Regions from separate parts of the Desulfosarcina variabilis str. Montpellier genome, predicted to be linked through region 3. Evidence: riboswitches for the same ligand, from Rfam matches in the RefSeq annotation. Region 3 holds a riboswitch; each other region holds the start of a gene.

What was found. A riboswitch is a leader RNA that binds a small molecule or an ion and turns the genes downstream of it on or off. The one in region 3 is predicted to bind cobalamin.
Region 1: it holds a riboswitch for cobalamin, as region 3 does, so the genes downstream of both, Dvar_RS07595 (hypothetical protein) here and Dvar_RS24410 (methyltransferase) in region 3, are expected to answer to the same signal.
Region 2: it holds a riboswitch for cobalamin, as region 3 does, so the genes downstream of both, Dvar_RS38185 (TonB-dependent receptor plug domain-containing protein) here and Dvar_RS24410 (methyltransferase) in region 3, are expected to answer to the same signal.

The regions. Positions count from the first base shown of each region.
Region 1 is NZ_CP159846.1:1,703,359-1,708,675, forward strand. It holds gene Dvar_RS07580 (hypothetical protein) at 1-141, opposite strand, end outside; gene Dvar_RS07585 (hypothetical protein) at 263-499, opposite strand; gene Dvar_RS07590 (DUF1007 family protein) at 1,285-1,455, shown strand; cobalamin riboswitch at 1,557-1,743, shown strand; gene Dvar_RS07595 (hypothetical protein) at 2,013-2,315, shown strand; gene Dvar_RS07600 (transposase) at 3,225-3,320, opposite strand; gene mdh (malate dehydrogenase) at 3,641-4,570, shown strand; gene Dvar_RS07610 (succinate dehydrogenase cytochrome b subunit) at 4,846-5,317, shown strand, end outside.
Region 2 is NZ_CP159846.1:8,462,484-8,467,800, forward strand. It holds gene Dvar_RS38185 (TonB-dependent receptor plug domain-containing protein) at 1-1,318, opposite strand, end outside; cobalamin riboswitch at 1,518-1,902, opposite strand; gene Dvar_RS38190 (adenosylcobinamide amidohydrolase) at 2,080-3,243, opposite strand; gene Dvar_RS38195 (ABC transporter permease) at 3,329-4,063, opposite strand; gene Dvar_RS38200 (ABC transporter ATP-binding protein) at 4,261-5,220, opposite strand.
Region 3 is NZ_CP159846.1:5,406,621-5,411,937, reverse strand. It holds gene Dvar_RS24420 (DNA-binding protein) at 1-142, shown strand, start outside; gene Dvar_RS24415 (IS1380 family transposase) at 481-1,884, opposite strand; gene Dvar_RS24410 (methyltransferase) at 2,035-3,072, opposite strand; cobalamin riboswitch at 3,334-3,522, opposite strand; cobalamin riboswitch at 3,815-4,025, shown strand; gene Dvar_RS24405 (methyltransferase) at 4,136-5,161, shown strand; gene Dvar_RS24400 (cobaltochelatase subunit CobN) at 5,271-5,317, shown strand, end outside.

The sequences.
Region 1 (5,317 bases), 3.7 Mb from region 3:
TTCATTGCACAGCGGGCATAGGAACCGGAAAATACCTTCGATCACTTTAGATGGAATATGAAGCTGTTCTTTGATCAGCCAGTCAACCGGGATTCGATTGCGCAGTTGAAACAGCTCTCCCCCTGTAAACCGTCGTTTCATGATAATGCCTCCTTATCTGCGTGAAAAATTCTGTGAAAAAGATCTTACCCATAGCCACGGCGAGGAAAATGGCTGACAATTTCACCTGTTCGACCGCAAAAATGGCAGCGGCATCGAGAACCTATGCGAAAATGTACTGGATTTTCTTCCCGTGACAGGACCGTACCCCATTGCCAAGGGCCTGTAGTAGTATGATCATCCATATTTTTTGAAGGTGGATTGATTTTCCGATGCCGCCGGCGGTTTTCGGCCAAACAGTGGGTCTTTTTGCCTTTTGGGGTTTGACGGTAGCGTCGCTGCGCTTTTCGGCGGGACTGGAGACGACCGGCGATGCGGCATGCATCGCAACAATAAGCATGCCCACGAAAGCAGCGCCGGCACATACAAAAAACGTTTTTGCACCAACGACAGGATATTTGGATCAACTTTAACATCCGGCCTTGAACGTCGCCGGAGTTTAAAGTAATTTACATATTGAACATCCGGCCTTGATACGGAGTTCACCTTGAAAGCCCGGAAGGGATAGTTCCGGGCTTTCTCTTCATTTTCCTGGACCATACGAATGCCCCATTACGGTTTACAATAGAACTGCAGAAAAGACGATTGCCAACGGGAGCTATTACAGCGGGGTAGGCGGGGTACGTTTATTCATTTTTGGGGCGGGGTATCGCTGCGGGATAGTAGAACCAACCGTTACACTTTTGCCGCATAGGCGAGGTAGGCCGTTACACTATTTTTGTCTTAGCATTCGCCCGATATCGGCGTTGCGCGAAAAATTTTATCCTCGGAATATCAACTATATGTACCCCAAGGGCACTTCCTTCGGGCGCCTGTGGTAAAATTTTTCGTACGCCTTGATCTCGACCAAATTTTCCTATTTCTGGACGGACACTAGGTAGTTCGTTGTACCCACCGTGCGGCCACTGTTTCGAATGGCTGACCACACCTGCCCGAACCATGTTCATGTCAACATATACGATGTTGTGCAGTAGATGCTCCCCGGTCTCGACGGCCGTAGCATGATAGTGATCTTCCCAAAAAGCGCCTTTTCTCTTTTTCCTCCGGTTACAGTCTTGCCCCGTTCTTCAATAGCTTCCTATCTCCTCCATTTTCGTATTAAAGTGTCTTCGGAGGTGAAATACTCTGCCGCGACAAAGCCGTACCCACCCCCATTCGTTTATTCTGAAGCGTCTGACGATTCTTTTCGACGAGAAGGGCATGGCCGGTGTTCGCGTATGGTGGAAATGTAATGACATGTTTGCCAGCATGATCATAGAGGCGCATGACAAAAATCGAAACGGCAGATTCGAGTAAGCAGCATAATATAAATGAGATAAGCAGCCAATGACAATGGTGATTGAATCCCAGGCATTTTTTATAAAAACTTGTTCTTGACAATTGTCTTGAATTGGAGCAGTAAATGGTTCATGTAAGGTGCCACAATTGCTTAATAGGGAATCCCGTGCAAATCGGGAGTGGTCCCGCCGCTGTGATCGGTGACGAAATCTGCCACAGCCACTGTCCAGAAAAAATCGGACGGGAAGGAGCAGAGAGTAGGTTGAACCGAAAGCCAGAAGACCTGCCTTGCTGATTACCGACCAGCTGCGGTGTACAGTGATGGGGCGGAATTAACGGGTTGTAAACGGATTCAACTGTCTGCAAGATAATATTTATGTTGATCCAGATGTGGCTTTAGCAATTATCAACCCGCCATAAGCTTCCCTTTTTTATCACACTATCCAAGCGCACCATCCACCATGCTTTTCGGTAATTTCTCCATGATGAACAATATCGTTCAAGAACCATGTTAAGTACTTTGTCTTTAAATATTAGATAATTAATTGTCTATGCCACGACAAAGGAGAATTGCCATGTCCCTGAAATGTCCAGTAAAAATTTATCGGACGGAATCCTACCCTGGCGGAAAATCCAATGCTCCGGTCTATGTTATTCAGGATGGGAAACTCTACCGCACGGTAGATCATGAACTGGGGTGGTCAGAATCTCCTGACTACGCGCTGCGATCGGATGGCCTGGTTTTCCGGACCATCCACCACACATTGGGAACCAGCGATACGCCTGACTTTCGGTTGCAGGAGAAAGGGTGCCTGTATCGTACGGACCATCATCCAAAAGGCGAATCCATGTTTCCGGTATACGAGTTGAGAGACTGACGCTTATACTACCTATTGCCCATCCACGAATAGGAAATTGTAGGCGTACGATGAATGTCATTCAGCGCAACAGGTCCAAGTGCGCCAGGGGTTCGCGCGATTATGTGTGTCCACGCTATCAAAACCCAAGATGGACAGTTATTCCGATGATCCGCCCCTGTGTATCGACTATGATATGGCGCTTTCTGCCGCAGACTTTTTTTACTTGCATTATACATGCTGTTGAATACGGTAATCAGGTTTACTGCTTATCCTGCTTTGAAATGATGAAATCGGGAAAATCGTTCGACCGGTTGCAATGAGAACTTGACATTCCGTATTCGATAAATTAAGAGAAGTAGTGATTAAAAGAAGGTCGAAGCCTTCTTTACTTCGTTCATTCGTAACAATTAAAAAGAACTTGTAATAACAATGTAAGCCATGAAGGTTTCCTTTTTGTAATGGGGGGTTGATTTTGTGGCTTTTTTATTTGAGTAATGCCGAATTTGGTGGTGAAAAAAGAAATTAAAGAATGCAAAAATGAATATGATGAAGAACTCTCCCCAACTTATTTGGATCGATTCCCATAATTACTCGAGAATCGGTGATCCAACGAGCGCTGTCGATTCCTTTGAGGCCCTCAAATCCCTTTTATGATTAACGTTGGTGAGAAATAAAATAGGCTAAAAATGACCGTTTAAATTTAGGAAATAAATTTTTTTTAAAAAAGGTTGGTAGGGAAAGCAGCTCAATCCCCTGCAAGGTATCCAAGCTGCTTTCCCTGTGAAGCCTCCGGTGGTGGAGTGCGCTTCGTCTTTATCCATACAATAAAGGCATAATCCTGTCAATCGCCTCCTTCTTTAAACCCACCAGGCTAACAATATTTAATTTTTTAAGCGAGCGCCCGATTTTTAGCACCTGCATGTAAAATCATGGGTTGATTAACGTTGGTGAGAAATAATAAACGGTTTGCCATGGTGGAAAATCAGAAGGAACCATACGCCATTGACACCCCAACTTGATTATATAACGGAGGTACCCAGCGTCTTAACAGGCTTAAGTAGTGATTAAAAGAAGGTCGAAGCCTTCGTGAAGGGGAGAGGAATGGGGGCTTGCCGGTGGATTGATAAGTGCCCGCGCGACGCCCGTCGTTAAACTTGGATTCATTCCTCCTGAAGCGGATCTATCATTTCCCTGCCACCGATAGACCCCCATTTCTCAACCCCCACCTTGAACTCTGGCGAAAGTGACCTTTTTGCCCTGGTAAGGCATAAGACGCGTAATTGGGTTTTTACCGATCAGTTATTTAAACGTTGAACAATACTCAAACGAAGGAGAACGATCACATGCATCAAAAGGTAACCGTTGTGGGAGCCGGCAATGTGGGCGCCACCGCCGCGCAGCGCCTGGCCGAAAAAGAACTCTGTGACGTGGTGCTAATCGATATTGTCGAAGGCGTTCCTCAGGGAAAAACCCTGGACTTGACCGAGGCCGCGCCCATTGAAAAACATGATGCCAAACTGACCGGAACCAACGGCTATGATGCGGCCAAGGATTCGGATGTGGTTATCATCACGGCGGGCATCCCGCGCAAACCGGGAATGAGCCGCGACGATCTGATCAAGACCAATGCCGGGATCATGCGCTGCGTGGTTACCGAAGTCAGCCATCAGGCACCCAATTCGATCCTGATCATTGTCAGCAATCCCCTGGACGCCATGTGCCATGTGGCCCATGAAGCCAGTGGCTTTCCCAAAAACCGGGTAATCGGCATGGCTGGGGTTCTCGATTCGGCACGTTTTCGGGCTTTCATCGCCATGGAACTGAAGGTTTCCGTGGAAAATACCCACGCCTTCGTCCTGGGCGGACATGGCGATACGATGGTGCCCCTGCCGCGCTACTCCACCGTCGCGGGTATTCCCATCACCGAGCTAATCTCCGCCGATCGCATCCAGGCACTGGTGGAACGAACGGCCAATGGGGGCGCTGAGATCGTCTCCTTGCTCAAAACCGGCAGCGCCTATTACGCCCCGGCTTCGGCCACCGTGGAAATGACTGAATCGATCCTCAAGGACAAGAAGAAGATCCTGCCCTGCGCAGCGCTATTGCAGGGAGAATATGGGATCAACGATCTCTTCATCGGCGTACCGGTGAAACTGGGCGCCGGTGGGATCGAAACGGTGATCGAAATCGAGCTGACCGCCGATGAGCAAAAGGCCCTATATCATTCGGCGGATGCCGTCAAGGAACTGGTTGAACTATTGAAAACGTTTTAGCGCTTCGCACGATGAAAATGAAATCGCCCCTAAGCGCCTGTTTTGGAAGTCTGGATCAGGCCCGATAACAAGGCGGAAAGTGGCTCAAAAGCGGAGCATATATGCAATACGTGAGCATTTTGAGACAGTTTCCAACGCCGTTAGCGGGCCTTAGAAGGATTTACCAAGCAGGCTCTAAAGCATCAGTCGCCCATTTACAGCTGACCGCAAGGCTCGGTTTCATCTTCATTGTTTTGCGCCCATTGCCATATACCTGACGCCCAAGGGAGGCTTTAATGAACTGGCTCATCCACACCTTTCAATCATCCATCGGCAAGAAACTGCTGATGGCCCTGACCGGTCTGGGATTCATCGGCTTTTTGGCCGGTCACCTGGCCGGCAACCTGACCATATATGGCGGAAGCGATCCATTTAACGCCTATGCCGAGCACCTCCATGCACTGGGGCCTTTGCTAAGGGCTGCCGAAATCGGTCTTTTGCTGATGGCCCTGATCCATGTCGCCACCGGATTGATTCTTTTCCTGCAAAACCTGAACGCCCGTCCCCAGCGCTATCGCGTCAATAAAAGCGCCGGCGGGCGCAGTCTGGGATCACGCACCATGCCTTATACCGGGCTGCTGATTCTTGGCTTTGTGTTGTTTCACCTGCTGAACTTTCATTTCGTGGATAAATCCGCCACCACGATTTTCGAAATCGTCAGCGCCGCTTTCCAAAACCCCATTTATGTCGCCATCTACGTGGCGGCCA
Region 2 (5,317 bases), 3.1 Mb from region 3:
TGGCCCGCAAGCGCAGGAATTCATCGATAACCTTTACGCCGATGCCTACCTTGGGAGAAACGTGATCGTAAACCTCATTTTTTTCGTTGAAATCAGGCAAATCACCGGTTTTGGGTCTCACCGTGGTGACATCGAAGCGATCGTACCGGACCGCGGCAATGACATTGATGCGATTATCCCACAAATCCAGGGAGTCCTGTGCGAACAGGGCCTGGGTATCATACTCCATGCCCGGCGTGTAGGGCGTGGACGGCTGCCCATCGGACACGCCCTCGGACTCCTTTTCCAGCCATTCCAGATTGAATCCGACGAGCAGCCGGTTCCAGGAATTCATGTGCCATTCGAACTGATGGTCGGTTCCTAATGTTTCGTCGATGTATTTGGTCTGATCGGATTCCGCAACCGGGTCTCCCCAGTACCAATGATTTTTATCCCGCAGGTAATAGGCCAGGCCCCGCCAGTGGACCGCATTACCGAAATAATCCCCATTGTATTCCAGATCGGCATAGGCGTGGTCTTTCTCGTTGTGTTGACTGGCGTCCTCCCGATAGCGGGTATACGCATCGCCGTCCCAATCGGGTGATTCGCTGGTCAGATCGGCATAGTTACCTCCCAGCCGAAGCTCGTGGTTTTCGTTGACGGTAAACACGAGGTTGCCGCCGACATTTTTCCGCGTGACGCCGGTGTTGTATACGGTCCCGAATTCAGGATCATCATAGTCATCGGTGTCTTCATAGGAACCCGTCAGATGGAAACGCAACCTGTCATTGACCTCGCCACCGGTAGACAACTGGCCCTTGTAGTAATCGAAGCTTCCCGCATCACCGCCAACCGAAACGAAAAGATCCCCGTCTCCTTTTTTGGTGATCAGGTTGATCACGCCCCCCATGGCCGCCGAGCCGTACAGGGCCGATGCCGGCCCCTTGGTTACTTCGATCCGTTCGATGCGGTCCATATTGATCTTGGCCGCATTGCCGGTGCCCACCCGATGACCGTCAACGAGCAGCAACACGTACCCTTTGACGTCATCTCCGTGGCTTTCGGTCCGGAACCCCCGCAGGCCCACGGGACTCAGCAGGCCGTTGTACTTGTGGAAGTGGCCGGTAATATACTTGCCGATCAGGTCGCCGATGTCGAGTGCACCGGACATTTCGATCTTTTCCCTGTCGATCACCTGAGTGGTGACCGGCACATCGATAGCGCGTTCCTCACTGCGGGTGGCGGTGACCACCATTTCATCCACGGACTGGGTGCCTTGCGTTTGCTGGCCAAAGGCAGCCGCACTCATCATCAACATGATCACCATTGCCGTAATCATCCTCTTCAACACTGTCCTGTTTTCATCTCTCATCTTTTCTGCATCTCCTCTCTGATTGATAGAGGGGGCAGCATTGTCCGTATAGCGAACACCTGAAATAAAAAAGCCCCTAACGGGGCTTGATAACTTCTCGATAACGGACAAGGGGCTCCCCCTGCCGGTATATAAAAAGTCGACCGAATCCACGTCAGTACGATTCACTTTTTTGACTGCAACCGGCAGGTCTTCTGGCTTCGCCGTTCGATGGACGGCCTTCCCATCCTTTTTCAACAGGACAGTGGCATTAACGCCCATGAATTTCTCAGAGCCTGTTTGATAAATCCGTCGAAGGCCCGCTAAACGGCGTTGGAAAGTGACTCAAAATGCTCACATATTACATATATGCTCCGCTTTTAAGCCACTTTCCGCCTTGTTATCGGGCCTGATCCAGACTTCTCAAACAGGCTCTCAATTTTGATCTTCCCCAGAATAGGAATATACAAGAGACAGCGTTACAGCGTCGGGTACGCTCCCGTTTTTCACGGGATTCCCTATTATCGCCCGGCATTAATATGTTCCAGGCGACCGGTTACAGGTTATATTGATATACGTTTTTTTCCTCCTTTTCAGTGGTTCTGAGTCCGGACTTCTAATGACGGGGAGATAGGGTGAGGGAGAGACACGGGGAAAAAGCTATCTCTCCCAATCTCCCCGTCTCCGATTCACCCAATCACCTTGTCACCCAATCTCCCACTCACCGATCACCGATCACTGATAACCGATCACCGTTTCTCATCATCACTCCACTTATCCGCAAACCCCACAGCAAAAGCCCGGCAAGCCAAATCGACAAACCCGCCGTTGTTACCTTGCGAACGGGTAGGCGCCAACTTCTCCCGGTATTCGGCAAGGCGCCGGTAATCACCACCTATCGCACAGGCCACCTGGGCGGCATAAGCACCCATCACCTCGCTCCAGCAGGTGGAGGGCAGCACGCCCCAGGCAAATTTATCCTTGAGATGCGCCATGGCAGCCACGGCAGCCACAGTCACCGGATCACGCTCGATTTCGGTAAAATTGTCACGCAGCAGTCGGGCCTGTGTTTCATTCAGATGCCGACAGATGGCGTCCTGCAATCCGGCCCGATTCAGACCAAACCGCTGGAGGTGAATCTTGGCCGAGCATTGACCCGCCGGTGTCAGATTGTTCTGATTAGCCAGGGTCTGTTTAACCGCTGCCTTTACCGCCCGCCCGATCAGTTCTCCGAGCTTGGCATGCTTGCCGGCGCTGGTCAGGGGCGGGTCATCGGTCTGCATGGCGGCCACGACAATCTGGTCGGTACCCGTGCCGGTGGCCAGGCCGTCAGAATAACGCGAGTTCACAGCCAGTTCCTGGAGGGCCGCACTCTTGGCTTCTGTCGCGGTCATGACGGTTCGGGTCATGGCGCCGGGAATCAGCGGCTTATTGATCAGGATCATGCTGTTGATGGTGCCCGGTCCCGGCTTGCTTTCCGCCGGCGGCAGTGTTTCGAACCCGTCGGCAGTCTCGAAAATCGAAGCCGGGTCACCGGCCCGTCCGGCATTGCCTTCGACGCCGCCGGTAATCACGGCCACCACCTGCAGATCGCGGAACTGTTCACACACAAAGGCGGCATTGTTCATATTGGCCGCCGTGCCCATGGTGGCACAGGACTCGGCTGGAAGGCCGTATGGCTCGCAGGTCCGCTCACGGTAGAGGGTAGGATCACGCCACAGTTTGGCTGCTATGCTGTGACTGTGACCGGCCGGCTCGCAGCTCTGATGGTTGTAGATATGCTCCAGCCCGTCCTGCAGGCCACCGGCCGCCCGACAGGTGGAAAGCACCTGGTGGGGCCGGATGAATCTGGCATAGATGATCTTCTCTTCGCGGTGGATCTCTACGCCTTCGTAGTAGGTTTCGATCAGCATCCTTCTTTCAATGCTCCTTATAGTTATTAAACCTTTTCTCCGCGTCTCCCCGTCTCCCCTTCCCCCGCTCTCCCCTTCATTTTCATCAGTCTCTGGCTTTATTAACCGTCCCCAAAGCCAAAACAAAAAACACCAGCCCGGCCACACTGAGCATGGCATAGGCCTGCCAGGTGGGAGACTGGCCAAAGGCCGTGCTGCGAATGGCATTGGACGCATGGGTGAGCGGCAGAACCGACAAGGTCTTCTGAGCCCAGACGGGCAAGCGGTCCAAGGGAAAAAACGTGCCGCCCAAAAAGGCCATGGGTGTGATGACGAAACTGGTCAACAGGCTCTGATCGGCGTGGGATTTGACCAGCATTGCCAGGGCCACGGCCAGGGAGGCAAACACGAAGCTGTTGAGCAGTACCGCCAGCCAGAGCAACGGCCCGTAGTTCAGATGCACGCCGAACAGCAGGCTCAGGATCAAAATCACGCCGATAGCCATAAGCGCGCGGGTCATACCAGCCAGCACCTCTCCGGCGACATAGGCGATATTGCGGATGGGTGCGGCCTGAAATTCCTCAAAAATATACCAGTAAAAACGCGCCACATTGATATCCGTGGCGATGCCGAAGCTTTGGGTCATGCTGCTCATGGCAATCAGGCCGGGGATGAGAAATTCCAAATAGGAACGGCCATCGACCCGCACCGCGCCTCCCATGGCATAGCCAAAGGCGATTAAATAGAGCAGCGGCGAAACCGCCATACCGGCAATCTGACGTTTGAACCGGCGTTTGAGAATCAATACTTCGCGGAGGTATACGGCGATGAATCCTTGCATGGTTGTGCCTTGCGTTATAGGTAACTATTGCTTTCTCTCATTGTTGGGTTTCGCTCTGCTCTACCCAACCTACGTAATTAGAGTGTTAAGTTTGAAGTTTGAAGTGTTAAGGAGCGGATCGGATCTAATTTTTAAAAATCGATAGAATACCTTTACTTAACACTTAAAACTTTACACTTAACACTGATTAATAGCTTTTAGTGCGCACCATGACCGGCATGGGCCTTACTCGCATGCCCACCATGCCCGCCACCATGTGATCCATGCCCATGACTACCATGCGCCTGCCCGCCATGGACCGGCTTTGTCTCACCTGGAGCGGCATCCACCTTCTTGCCGGTCAGGGATAAAAACGCATCTTCCAGGTTGACCCGGCGCAGGGTAAACCCATTGTTGCTGGCCGCACCCGACGCCTGGGCTGCCTCCCGGCTGGGAAAGTAGGTGGATTTCATTCCATCCTCGGTGACCCAATCGATGGCCCAATGGCCGACACCGGCCATCAGCGTGGTGGGTGTGTCCACGGCCACGATTTGCCCACTGTCCAGAAACGCCACCCGATCGGCCAGAAACTCGGCCTCCTCGATGTAGTGGGTGGTGAGAAATATGGTCGTGCCTTTTTGTTGAATCTTCTTGATCAACGACCAGATACGCCGCCGGATACTGGCATCCAGCCCTACCGTAGGCTCGTCCAAAAATAAAATACGCGGATCATGCAAAAGGGCGCGGGCAATCATGACCCGGCGTTTCAAGCCACCGGACAGCTGTTTGACAAGACTGCCCGCACGATCACTAAGCTCGATATAGGTCAACAGTTCTTCGATGCGCTGTTTACGGGCTGACGCCGACATGCCGAACAGGCGGCCGTGGATATCCAGATTCTCGCCCACGGTCAGCTCGCTATCCAGATTGATATGCTGGGGGACCAGGCCGCACTGCCGTTTGGCCGCCATGGATGCGGTTTTGATGTCATGCCCGTTTAAGGCCGCCGTTCCCGCCGTCAGCCGGGTCAGACCGGTGAGAATACGGATCGTTGTGGTCTTGCCGGCCCCATTGGGACCCAGGTAGGCGAACAGTTCGCCTTCGGGAACGCGCAGGTTGATGCCGGATAGGGCCTGGTGGCTTCCGTATGTTTTTTTTAGGTTTTGTATGTGAATCATAATATTTCCTATTAATGAACAAGAGGGGGAGAAACGGGGATGGGGAGATGGGGAGATTTTCATCCACCCACTCACCCCATCCCCACTCACCCTATCA
Region 3 (5,317 bases):
ACGTGTTGGGCGTGATGTAAAGGCCGTTCACGGTGATGTTACTGCACTTCTAAACGCTGGAATACTCATTCGTACCGACGACAGGCGTATTGTCTTTCCATTCGAAGCTGTTAAAGTCGAATTTCTGTTGCATGCAGCATAGCCAAACCCAATAGTTGAGTGGGACCGGGAGGAACCGTTCTATAACATTCAAGATAATGTTTTTGGGCTGCGTTATCCGTCGTCGCAGTATGACAATATGGCTTCCTCCCTCTGGCCTTGCCAAAAATATTATCTTAAACCTAAAGTAGGCGATTCTGTTTTTTAACAGCCGTATCTCAAGAAGAAACCTGGCAGAAAAGTGAGAACAAGCAATTTCCGGGCTTAAATTCTCACGGGAACCGTTGACGGACTCAAAGCATATGATCATATGCTTTTTATTCCAGATTTCGCACGCACCTCACCATCAGTTTTGCTATGCCGTTCTGCCTTGTTTAACAGTTATGCGATAATCGGAACTTCTTCACACCGCCTGAACAACTCCGGTAAACGAAGGCTTTCCAAGTAGGCCTTGGATACTTTCAGGACTGTTTCTTTGCCGTGAAAGACAATCTTGCCGGCTATATCAATCAGGCGCCTGCGTACTGTAGAAGCATAGGAGCCAATCGGTAAAACCGGAGCGCTAACGTCCTCTTTAAAGGATTCAAGCAGAAAATGACCGACCAGCATTGTATAATACCAGGCAGCGTTGGGGGCAAATCGTTTGAAGGGCAATTGCTCGTGCCCAAAGTCCTTCAACGCCCGGTTGGCCAATTCGTCGCTGCCGCGTTCATGATAGCAGGCAACGAGCCCTTGGGTGGTCATGTAATCCATCGCCCCGGCCTTTTTCAGCATACCATCAATTGCCTCGCCCTGACCGATATTGGTGATAATGACGGTATCAGGACGGAACCCGGGAAGATAGAGTTGCTTGCTGTCGTCATGCATCAACCGGCAAAAGATCGCTCGGCGGAATTTATGCCAGTTGCCCTGTTTGCAACCGAACTCAACATATTGCCAGGCCTTTTTCTTACCGCATTCAAACCGCTTCCATTTGGACTTGTCCCAATTGTCTGCCATTTGTTTGATGTCTTTGTAGACTTTACCGCCACAGACGTAGCCGATGTGAAGCAATTCACAAAGCGCAAAGATTTTCTGGTCGAAAAACCCGCTGTCCATTCGGATAATGATTGGGACGTCACCCCGATACTCGAATCTGATTTTCAAGACCATGTGCTTGATCATATTCTGCACTGCATCACCATGATTGGAATGCTTGTTCCCACTTCGAAATACCGCATCAACGATGAAGCGCCCCCAATTCATCTGCAGCGGTTGGAAACCCTTTTTCTTTTTGTAGGTGGGTTTGACGCCATGCCGGCATTTTGCATCATCATTGTCCATGACCATCGTGTCGATGCCCAATTCGATGACATCGGGTTGCTTGATCCGCAAACGCCAGATAAAAAGGGTCTGCAGAAGACGCCGGAACAAAAATACCCGTGTCCAGGCAAATGCTTTGAAAAAACGCTTCATTTGATCCGAAGAAGCCATGTTTTCTATTGGCGTCTCGATGCTACCAGCATAACCTTCATCGTGAGAAATCTGATCGAAGTAGGTCAGTCGTCGACTGGTAGCGTCAACAAAGAAACAGAGCGCTTGCTTGAAAAGCTCTGTAATATTGAGGCCTTTTTTACTCTTCCGGATGGAACCGAACCAGCGATCCAACCAACTGAAAACTTGGATACCGTGCATATAGGCTACGAACAGGGACAATCCTGCCCTGCCGGTCAATCGGTCAGTGGTGGCTTCGATACGTCGGATTTTGAGTTCATTTTGCCGGTAGTTTTTGCTATGTCTACTCATAGAGTCCTCCACCTGTTGGGTGTGCTTTGGCTTGTTGTCAATTTGGTGATTTTTAACAAGCATTATAGCATGTTATCCAACTTTTGAGGACTCTTTTTTTCTGTAAATCGCCTACTTTAGGTTAAACACTATAGGCGAGGACGGCTTCAATCAAATCCGAGATACCTTCCTGGTTATGAACAGGCGAACGGGAGTATTGCACCACGATGACATGTCAATGATCTCTTTGGTTTCCAATCCTGCCCAGGCGAGCATTTGGACGATCGCGGCATTTGACCTTATCAATCGATGACTACTGCCGGTCAGATAATTTTTCAGATTCCAAATGAGCGGCAACAACGGTCCATTTCTATCATCGTCTATGCTAAAGGTCAGGCAAATAAAAAGGCCACCGATGTTCAAAGATGATGCGATTTTACGGGAAAATAGCCTGAAATCCACGTCATCGCCATCGAAGGCACACGCTTCAAAAACGATGTCATACCCCGTGCCAACGTCATCACACATAAAATCTCCAGCCATCGTTTGAACACGTTTGCTTAATCCGTATTTTTCAATATTGTCGCGTGTGCTATTAATAAAATAGGGTCTGTCAAATACAACTACCTTCAGGCTATGGTTTTCCAGGGCAAAAGCGATCGCGAAGCGGCCGTTTCCGCTGCCCAGGTCCATTAGTGTGCGGGCTTTTTGAAACTCCGGCATCGTTTTAATATGCCGCATGACATCATCATGATGAACGGCCATGCTGATCCGCTCCCGCCAATCCATATCGTCAACGGTAATTGAATGTGGTTCCGATTCGGGAAGTAATTTCGGTCCAGCATAAAGGAAATCTTTTAAATGACTTATGGATTCTCGAATCTGAATACAATGATTCAGATATCTTGCAAACCGAGGAGAATCCTTAGCTAAATAAGGCGCAACCGTTGATGCGGTACGGTATCCTTCCTTGGTCCGTTCCAACATCTTCATGCCGACCAGCACATTAAGCAGTTTATCGGTCAACTCTGTATGGATTCCAAGTTTGGCGGCCAGTTCGTCCGCGCGGGAAGGCCTTACCAATTCACTGAAGACGTCCAGCTCCAGAGCGGTTAAAAAGATTTGACCGGCTTCGAATCCGTCTGCCCACTCCCTCAGGAATGCAAGCAGGTTTTCCGCCGGAATTGCTACATCCGATTTTTTTCTCATCTGTGTTGGGGGTTTCATTTCTATTTTTATGGCGATTCAACGTTTTTTTGAATTCATTCAAATGCTACAAAAATATTTCGTCTGTCGAGGTGAGATTACCGAGGAACACAGTGAAGGGATAGATTGAATGGTGAAATAATGGTAAGGCATTAGCGGGTTTATATTGCCTGGTAGTCGCCAATAACCGGACAAACACAGTTTTAGTATTGGCTATGCATCCTATAAAACCCGCTTAATCCGTCCCATCACTGTACACCGCAGCTGGTCGGTAATCGGCAAGGCAGGTCTTCTGGCTTTCGGATCATCCTACTTTCTGCACCTTCCCGTCCGATTGGTTTTTGTGGACAGTGGTAGCAGCAGATTTCGTCCCCGATTACAGCGGCGGGACCACTCCCGATTCGCACGGGATTCTCTATTAAGCCTTTCGGCACCTTACTGAGAGTATTCAGTGCTTCAATTCTTTAGAATTGTCAAGCACAAGTTTTAAGAATATGCATTCATATAATGGTCCATCGAAAATTGCCTGTTAAGCCCAGGGTAACCGCATTTAACAATCAATATGAGGCTCCGAAGTCGCAGGCATGGCCAGCTCCTACAGCAAAAGACCGATAAATGGTGATATCATGGGCACCTGTAGGAGCGGTCCATGGCCGCGAAAAATATAAATCGATCCAAATGCGGTTACCCTGCTGTTAAGCCAGGATGGTATTGACAATGTTTGTGTGTTTTTCTAAAAATCTATTTTGAAATATCGTCAACAGGTGCTCCATCGGAGAGAATAGGGAATCCCGTGCAAATCGGGAGCGGACCCGCCGCTGTGACACTATCGATTTCAGGATTCACTGAAAGAGACTCTTTTTGACAACCCTCGCCACTATTCATTGCTGTTTGAATGGGAAGGCCGTCAAAAAGAGAGTTAAGCCAGAAGACCTGCCTGTGACGCCAGTTGTAAAAGAGCTCTCGTGATGTAGAGTAATTTATATTGTTGCCACGTAAACAGGGATAAAAACGGTATCCCCGCACCCGTATGGATGCGGGGATTTTTTTTGGGAGGAACGTCCAAATGAATCATTTGAAGGACCAGCACCCTTTGATGAAGGATCTTGGCCGGGAATATCGCCTGATGGAACGGCGCTTCATGGAATATCGGGTTTTCCTGTCCGCTGTCGAACTGAAGCTTTTTGACCAGCTTAGAAAGCCGATATCCGCCGCGAAGCTGGCCGAGCGCGCCGGAACGCATGCCGGCCTCACCCAAAAGTTGCTCGATGTACTCACCGCATCAGGCTTTGTGGTGAGCACTGCGGACGGCTATTGCAACACCGCGGAGACCACCGCTTTTTTAACCGAGGGCGGGGCCTATTTTTCTGCCGTGTCGGTTGATTATCTTAAGGGCAATTACGAACGGTTTGCCGGGTTAACCGATCAGATCATCCAGGGACCGCAAATGGTGAAGAAAAAAAAATACACCTTCAAACCCGATACGATCCGCATGATGGCCAATACCTGCCTGTTGGGTCGGCTTCAGGAAATCGTCGGTAGCGTGGCTGCGCTGCCCGGGTTTGACACTTTGCGTCGCTTGCTGGATATCGGCGGTGCTCACGGTCTGTTCGCCATTGCCCTGTGCCAGGAAAATCCTCACCTTTCAGCGGTGGTTTTCGACCAGCCCGGGGTGACTGATATGGCGAGCGAGTATATCATCACTTACGACATGCAAAAAAGAATCTCCACGGTGAACGGGGATCACGGGGTGGACCGGTTTGGCGACGGTTTCGATCTTGTTTTCGAATCTTTTACCTTTTTTGGCAATAAAACTCGATTGGCCGACTACTTTGCCCGCATCCACCATGCCCTTGCTCCAGGCGGCCTGTTGGTCAGTGTGCGCAGTGTGCTGGACGACAATCGTCAAGGCCCGGTGGCTGCGCTGCTGTGGGATCTGAAAAACGCCATGACCGGCGGTGAGGAAATGTATCACACCACATCTGAGTTGTTTTCGATTCTGGGCGAAGTCGGATTTTCCGGTATTCATTTTGCCGGCGACCCACAGCGATCGTCGGGGGATTATCAGATCATCGCGGCAGAGAAACCGTGATGAATCGATTGCTCGAAATGGCGGCGATTCTGCATCCGGAAATTTTTGGAACACCCGAGTATCGTTATTTTTACGAACTGCAATGAACCATAGCAAAAGGAGCATTACAATGAATATCGTCTATGTTCACGGCTACGTATTCAATATAAACACATG